2 regions of the Palleronia sp. genome follow, and region 2 is predicted to be linked to the other one. Evidence: riboswitches for the same ligand, from Rfam matches in the RefSeq annotation. Region 2 holds a riboswitch; the other holds the start of a gene.
The links. A riboswitch is a leader RNA that binds a small molecule or an ion and turns the genes downstream of it on or off. The one in region 2 is predicted to bind thiamine pyrophosphate.
Positions count from the first base shown of each region.

Region 1: linked by a shared signal. The riboswitch ahead of thiB (thiamine ABC transporter substrate binding subunit) and the one ahead of thiD (bifunctional hydroxymethylpyrimidine kinase/phosphomethylpyrimidine kinase) in region 2 are both predicted to bind thiamine pyrophosphate.

Region 1 covers NZ_JBELKF010000001.1:110,297-113,692, reverse strand. Annotated here, with positions in the region: gene ACFDS3_RS00565 (ABC transporter permease subunit) at 1-393, opposite strand, end outside; gene thiB (thiamine ABC transporter substrate binding subunit) at 369-1,349, opposite strand; TPP riboswitch at 1,381-1,487, opposite strand; gene ACFDS3_RS00555 (cobalt-precorrin-6A reductase) at 1,526-2,263, opposite strand; gene cbiE (precorrin-6y C5,15-methyltransferase (decarboxylating) subunit CbiE) at 2,360-3,396, shown strand, end outside.
Region 2 covers NZ_JBELKF010000082.1:9,087-12,482, reverse strand. Annotated here, with positions in the region: gene ACFDS3_RS15955 (TRAP transporter substrate-binding protein) at 1-812, opposite strand, end outside; gene ACFDS3_RS15950 (hypothetical protein) at 1,165-1,377, opposite strand; TPP riboswitch at 1,778-1,878, shown strand; gene thiD (bifunctional hydroxymethylpyrimidine kinase/phosphomethylpyrimidine kinase) at 1,937-2,737, shown strand; gene ACFDS3_RS15940 (FAD-dependent oxidoreductase) at 2,737-3,396, shown strand, end outside.

The sequences.
Region 1 (3,396 bases), on a different contig from region 2:
GCCGTGCGCGCCGTAGACGGAGACCGGCGACAGACCCAGAGCGCCGCCCAGGTCGTTCACCCATCCGGCGCGGCCAAAGACCATCAGCAGGCCCAGGATCGCCACGATCACCGGCAGGATGAACGGCGCCCCCAGCAGCGTGACCAGCAGCGCCCGCCCCGGAAACCGCCGCCGCGCCAGCGCTCGTGCCACCGGCACGGCAAGACCGACCGACAGCACGGCCGAGACCGCCGCCTGCCACAGGGTGAATCGGACCGCCGCCCAGTCTCCGGGCGCCAGCGACGCGCCCTCGGCCCGGGCCAGCACCGCAACGAGCGAGCCGACGACAAGGACCACGACGACAATCGCCGCGGCCCCGCCGGCAAGCGTCAGCGGCTGAGCGCGGCGCGCCATTCGTCCAGCGCGGCGTCGATGGTCTCGGGCGTTTTATCGATCGGGACAAGCAGGGTCTTCTCGGGCTCGATCAGGGTGTCGAAGCCGTCGGGCAGGCCGGCTTCGGGCATCTTGGCCGGGTACATCCAGTTCGTGGTTGGCAGCACCGACTGGGCCTCGTCCGTCGCGAGGAACGACAGGAAGTCGCGCGCCAGGTCGACCTGGTCGGACCCCTCGATCGCCGCCGCGACCTCGACCTGCAGGTAGTGCCCCTCGTCGAACTTGGCGGCGGCATAGCCATCATCGCCCTCGCCGATCCGATGATAGGCGGGCGAGGTCGTGTAGCTGAGCACCATGTCGGCCTCGCCCTCAAGGAACAGGTTGTAGGCCTCGGACCAGCCCGGAGTGACGGTCACGATGTTGTCCGACAGGCCTTCCCAAATGGCCGGCGCCTCGTCTCCGTAGGCTTCCTTGACCCATAGGAGCAGACCAAGTCCTGGGGTCGAACTGCGCGGGTCCTGAATGACGATCGAGGCGTCGCTGTCGCCAAGCGCGCGGAAGGAGGACGGCGCGTCGAAATCGGCGCGGTGGACGAAGGCGAAGTAGCCCCAGTCGAAGGGCACGAAGATCTCGCTGTCCCACTCGATCGGCAAGTCCCAGTCGACCCCCTCGACGCCGGATGGCGCGAACAGACTCGTCTCCTGCGCCTCGGCCATCAGGTTGGTATCGAGGCCGACGACCACGTCCGCGTCGGTGCGGGTGCCTTCGAGCTGAAGGCGCGACAGCAGGGCGGCGCCGTCGCCGGCGGCGGTGAACTGCAGGTCGCACGCGCAGCGGGCCTCGTAGGCCTCTTCGATGGCGGGGCCAGGGCCCCACTCGGACACGAAGCTGTCGTAGGTATAGACGTTCAGGACGGGTGGCTCCTGCGCCAGCGCAGGGCTGGTGGCGAGGAGAAGGGTCGGTATCGCGAAACGCATGTCGCCTCCTTGTCGCCGGTGGGGAAAGGGGCTTGCGCCGTCTGACCTTCCCTCCGCCGGTGTTAGCCGGATCAGGTTCTGCGGGTTCGCGGACGCGCCGCATCTCAGCCCGCCGAACGGGCACCCCGAGGTAAGGCGTGAGCTAGGACGCACCGGCACGCCTTGCAAGGGTGTGGTCAGGTGCGCAGCCACTCCAGCGCGGCGGCGACGTCATGCACCTCGGGCCGCGGCGGCAGGGCGGGCCGGTCGATCATAACCACCGGCAGGCCCAGCGCGCGTGCCGCATCGATCTTGGCACGTGCGCCCGTGCCCCCGGCGTTCTTCGACACGATGAGGTCGATTCGGTGCCGCTCCATCAGCGTGCCGTCGTCCTCCTGCGTGAATGGCCCGCGCGAGACTTCGACATGGGCGTCCGGGACGGGCAGAGGCGCCTCGGGCGGATCGACCAGGCGCAGCAGGTAGAAGTGCTGAGGGTGGCGCGCAAAGAGGTCCAGGTGCATCCGCCCGATCGCCAGCATGATGCGCCGACGCGACCCCTCCAGCGCCTGCACCGCGCCGTCCAGATCGGGCACCAAGGTCCATTCGTCGCCCAACTGCGGGACCCAGGGCGGGCGCGTCAGGGCCAGGAGCGGCACGCCCGCCTCGGCCGCGGCGGCGACAGCATGCGTGCTCATCTGTGCGGCGAAGGGATGGGTCGCGTCGATCAAGTGGGTGATGCGGTTGTCCCGCAGATAGGCCACCAGCCCCGCAACACCTCCAAAGCCCCCGACCCGCTGCGGTAGCGGCTGGCGCACCGGGCGGGCGACCCGTCCGGCGAACGAGATCGTGCCGGCGATCCCCGCCTCGGCCATGGCCCGGCAGAGTGCGGTCGCCTCGGTCGTGCCGCCGAGGATGAGGGCGCGGGGCGTCTTCATGCCAACCTGCATGACGCCTGCGGGGGGCGGAGGCAACAGCCCCTTGCCGCGCCGCGCGCCGCGTGCCACCCCTCCGCCACGCAAGGTGGAGAGCGCATGACCGGGCCCTGGCTCAGCATCATTGGCGTGGGAGAGGACGGGCCAGACGGCCTGTCCCCCGCCGCGCGCGCCGCGCTCGACGCCGCCGAGGTGGTGATGGGCCCGCCCCGCCACCTGTCGCTGGTGCCGACCGGAGGTGAGCGGGTCGAGTGGCCCGTCCCCTATGCCGACGGCATACGGATGCTGATGGAGCGGCGCGGGCGCCCTGTGGCGGTGCTGGTCTCGGGCGATCCCTTCTTGTTCGGCGCGGGATCGGTGCTGGTGCGCGATCTGGAAAGGTCAGAGTGGCGGGCCTTCCCGGGCGCCTCGGTGTTCTCGTTGGCCGCCGCCCGGCTCGGCTGGCCGTTGGAGCGGACGATCTGCCTAGGGCTCCACGCCGTGCCCCTGCAGCGCATGCGCCCGCATCTGGCGCCCGGCGCCCGGATCGTGGCCACCCTGCGCGACGGTGCCGCGGTGGCCGAACTGGGCGCGTGGCTGACCCAGATCGGGTTCGGCGGCGCGCGGATCACGGTGCTCGAGGCGCTCGGCGGCCCGCGCGAGCGCATGTCCACCCAGCAGGCCGACGCGCTGACGGCAGATCATACCCATCCCGTCGCAGTCGCCATCGAGCCCACCGGCCCGGCCCTGTCACTGTCGTCCGGGCGCCCCGACACGCTGTTCGACCATGACGGCCAGATCACCAAGCGCCCGATCCGCGCGCTGACCCTGTCGGCCCTCGCCCCCCGCGCGGGCGAGCACCTGTGGGACATCGGCAGCGGCAGCGGTTCCATCGCGATCGAGTGGCTCATGGCACACCCCGCCTGCACCGCAACGGCGGTCGAGCGCCATCCGGACCGGGCCGCCCGCATCCGCGGCAACGCGCTCGCGCTGGGGCAGGATCGGCTGACAGTGGTCGAAGGCACGGCCCCCGACGCGCTTGCCGGCCTCGCCCCTCCCGATGCGATCTTCGTCGGCGGCGGGCTGAGCGAGGCGCTGCTGGACCGGCTGACCGGCCTCGGCGCCCGCCTCGTGATCAATGCCGTAACGCTCGAAAC
Region 2 (3,396 bases):
CGTTCGGCCAGCTCATCCGCGTACCAGACCACCGAGTCGGTCAGAATCTGGCGATCTTCCTCGGACATCTGGTCCCAAGTGGCCTTGGTGATCGACACTTCGTTCAGCGGCAGCGAATGGAAGCCGGGCCAGATCGGGTGCTTGGCGACGTCATGAAGACCCATCGAGTGGTTCGTGGCCAACGTCGTGGCGTCGGCAGCGCTGATCACGCCCTTGTCGAGCGAGGTGAAGACCTCGGACTGGGGAAGGTTGACCGGCGACGCGCCTGCTGCGGCGAAGGCCGACTGCACCATGCCCTCGGGCGCACGCATCTTGACCCCCTGGAAATCCTCGACCGAGTCGATCGGAACCGCCGAGGGAATGGATTCCGCGGTTTGCGCGGCCGGCCCGATGAACTGCACGCCGTAAGGGTTGACGATCTCGTTGTAGAGCTCCGTGCCGCCCCCTTCGTTGAAGAAGGCGCGCAGCTCTTCGGCCGACGAATACGCCCCGACCGGGTTGCCGATCAGCGCGAACGCGGCGTCCTTGCCGGTGAAATACGAGCTGTCGGTGATGTGGCCGTCAAGAATGCCCGCCCCGACCGCATCGAGGGTCTCGTTGTACTCGACGATCGACCCGACTGGCAGCATCTCGACCGAAATCCGTCCATCCGACATCTCGCCGATATGCTCGGCCCAGGCCTGCTGCACCTCGAACGCGGCCGTGCCCGAGTTGTCGCTGCTCTGGAACTGCAGGTCGTAGCTGTCCTGGGCATGTGCGGCGCCCGTGAGAGCCGCCACGGCGACGCTGGCGGCGAAGATTGACTTCAGCATTGAACTTTCCTCCCTAGGTATCGTGATGATCACGCCGAGCTGGCGGATGCCCTGACATGTGTGGACTGTCCAATGACGCGGCGCAAGGAGCGAACCCGCTCGCGCGTTGCGGACGCTGCTCGAAGAACCGGCTCGACACGCGGCGCTCCGCCAGCCCTTGGAAGTGCCCCGGAGCCGAATGCCCGCTCGAAAACCACTGTTGTACAAGTGGCGCCTCGCCCAGCGCCTCGGCACAGGCCTCCGTCGCCCGAATCCTCCGCAAGGATGCACAGGCTACGGCAAGAAGGGACCGCACGGAGCGAAAGGCGGGTTCCTTCTCGTCACCACGACCAAACCAACGATAATTCGGCTGTCACACACGATGAGTCTTGAGTTCTGCATCGTGGCGCTCTGAGATGCCATGCAGCGCCATGCGCTCAATATCGATCAGCGCAGCCAGTTTCGGCCCCAGATTGACGAAGATCCCGACGAGTGCTGCGGGAAAGGTGCCGATGGCCGAACACGGGCGCTGGACGGACAACCTCGTGATCGAGCGGTCTTGGCGCTCGCAGAGATACAGGTGCATCTACCTGAATGGCTTTGAGGCCGGATCGGCGGCCCCGTGTCGGCATCGGCAGATGGATCGACTTCCAAAACACGGAGCGCCTCCCGGCACCCGAAGGACGGATATTGGTCGAGGCCCCTCATGGGCTCGGCCCGTAAGCGGCATGATCAACAGCCAAGCTTGGCAGCGCTGAAGAGCTCGCGGAGACTTGGGGGCCGCCTTGATTTCACCTTCTGTGCGGCGCCTATGAGATGTGCAATCAAGCGAGCGGACCAAGGCTCTACGGTCACCGGCGCCCTTGGTCTGCGGAGGCACCGCATCCGATGAGGCCGCACGCGACCGGCGCAAAGATCGATGCAGCGCCAGCGCGACGCCGCTCAACCTCATATTGCAACGCCGCTCTTCCCGCGCTACGTCTTCGTCGAATCCGTTGGGGTGCCCTGTCTGGGGCTGAGAGGCGCGAGCTAACCCATCGAACCTGATCCGGGCAATACCGGCGTAGGGAACGGAGCACGATCTGGCTCGGCCGAAGGCTGCTGCCTTTTCTTTCTCCTCCCGTCGTCGGTGGGGGGAAGCGATGATGGGATACGCCTCCGCACTGACTATCGCAGGCTCCGACAGTGGCGGAGGCGCGGGCATCCAGGGTGACCTCAAGACGTTTTCGGCTCTCGGGGTCTACGGCACGAGCGCGATCACCGCGATCACCGCGCAGAACACCCGCGGCGTCCTCGCCGTCGAGGCAGTCTCACCCGCCACCGTTACGGCGCAGATCGCCGCCGTGCTCGATGACATCCCGCCGCAGGCGATCAAGATCGGGATGCTTGCCTCACCCGAGATCGTAGTCGCCGTCGCCGCCGCGCTTGAGGGCTACGCCGGTCCCATCGTGCTCGATCCCGTGATGGTCGCAAAGTCCGGCGACGCGCTTTTGGCGAAAGAAGCCGAGGCCGCGCTGATCGAGTACCTGCTGCCCCGCGCGGACGTCCTGACGCCAAACCTGCCCGAAGCCGCGCGCCTGCTGGGCCGCGACGAGGCGCGTGACGCGGAAGAGGCCGAGGCGCAGGGGCGGGCACTGCTTGTGCTCGGCTCCCAAGCCATCCTCATGAAGGGCGGTCACGCTAAGGGGCCGACCTGCATTGACCGGCTGGTGACGGCGTCCGGCGTGGTGGCGATGGAGCAGCCCCGGCTGGCCACACGCAACACTCACGGCACGGGATGCAGTTTGTCCTCGGCCATCGCGGCTGAGTTGGCAAAGGGTGCGCATATCGAGGACGCTGTTCGACGTGCACAGCTCTGGCTGCACGGCGCGATCCGCGCGGCGGACGGACTCGGCATCGGCAGCGGGCACGGGCCCGTCCACCATTCCCACGAGGTTTGGACGTGATGCGGGCGACGGTCCTTGGTGCCGGCGTGGCCGGGCTTTGCGTGGCGACGGAACTTGTCGCCCGAGGCTGTGAAGTGACGATCTACGATCCGGCGCCCCGGCCGGGGCCGCACGGCTGCTCGTGGTGGGCCGGCGGCATGCTGGCCCCCTTCTGCGAGAGCGAGACGGCCGAAGAGCCTGTCGTGCGGCTGGGGCAAGAGGCGGCCGATTGGTGGGAACGGCAGGGTGTAGCCGTCGAGCATCGCGGCACGATCGTGCTGACGCTCGGCCGCGACCGGCGCGAGCTCGACCGGTTCGCCCGCCGCATCGAGGGGCACGACCGGCTTGACGCCGACAGCCTCGCAGCGCTCGAGCCGGACCTCGGCGGGTGCTTCGACCGTGCTCTCCATGTTCCCGCCGAAGCGCACCTTGATCCGCGCGAGGCACTGAACCACCTCCGCAACCGCCTGGAAGAGGTGGGCGTCACGTTCGTGGCCGAGCATGGAGGCGCTTCGGGCGCGACCTTCGACTGCCGCGGTTTGGCGGCCCGGGACGCCCTTCCAGACCTGCGCGGTGTGAAGGGCGAGATGGCGGTGCTGCGCAGCCCGGACATCCGCCTCAGCCGTCCTGTCCGGCTGCTCCACCCACGATTCCCGCTCTACGTGGTCCCGCGCGCGGGC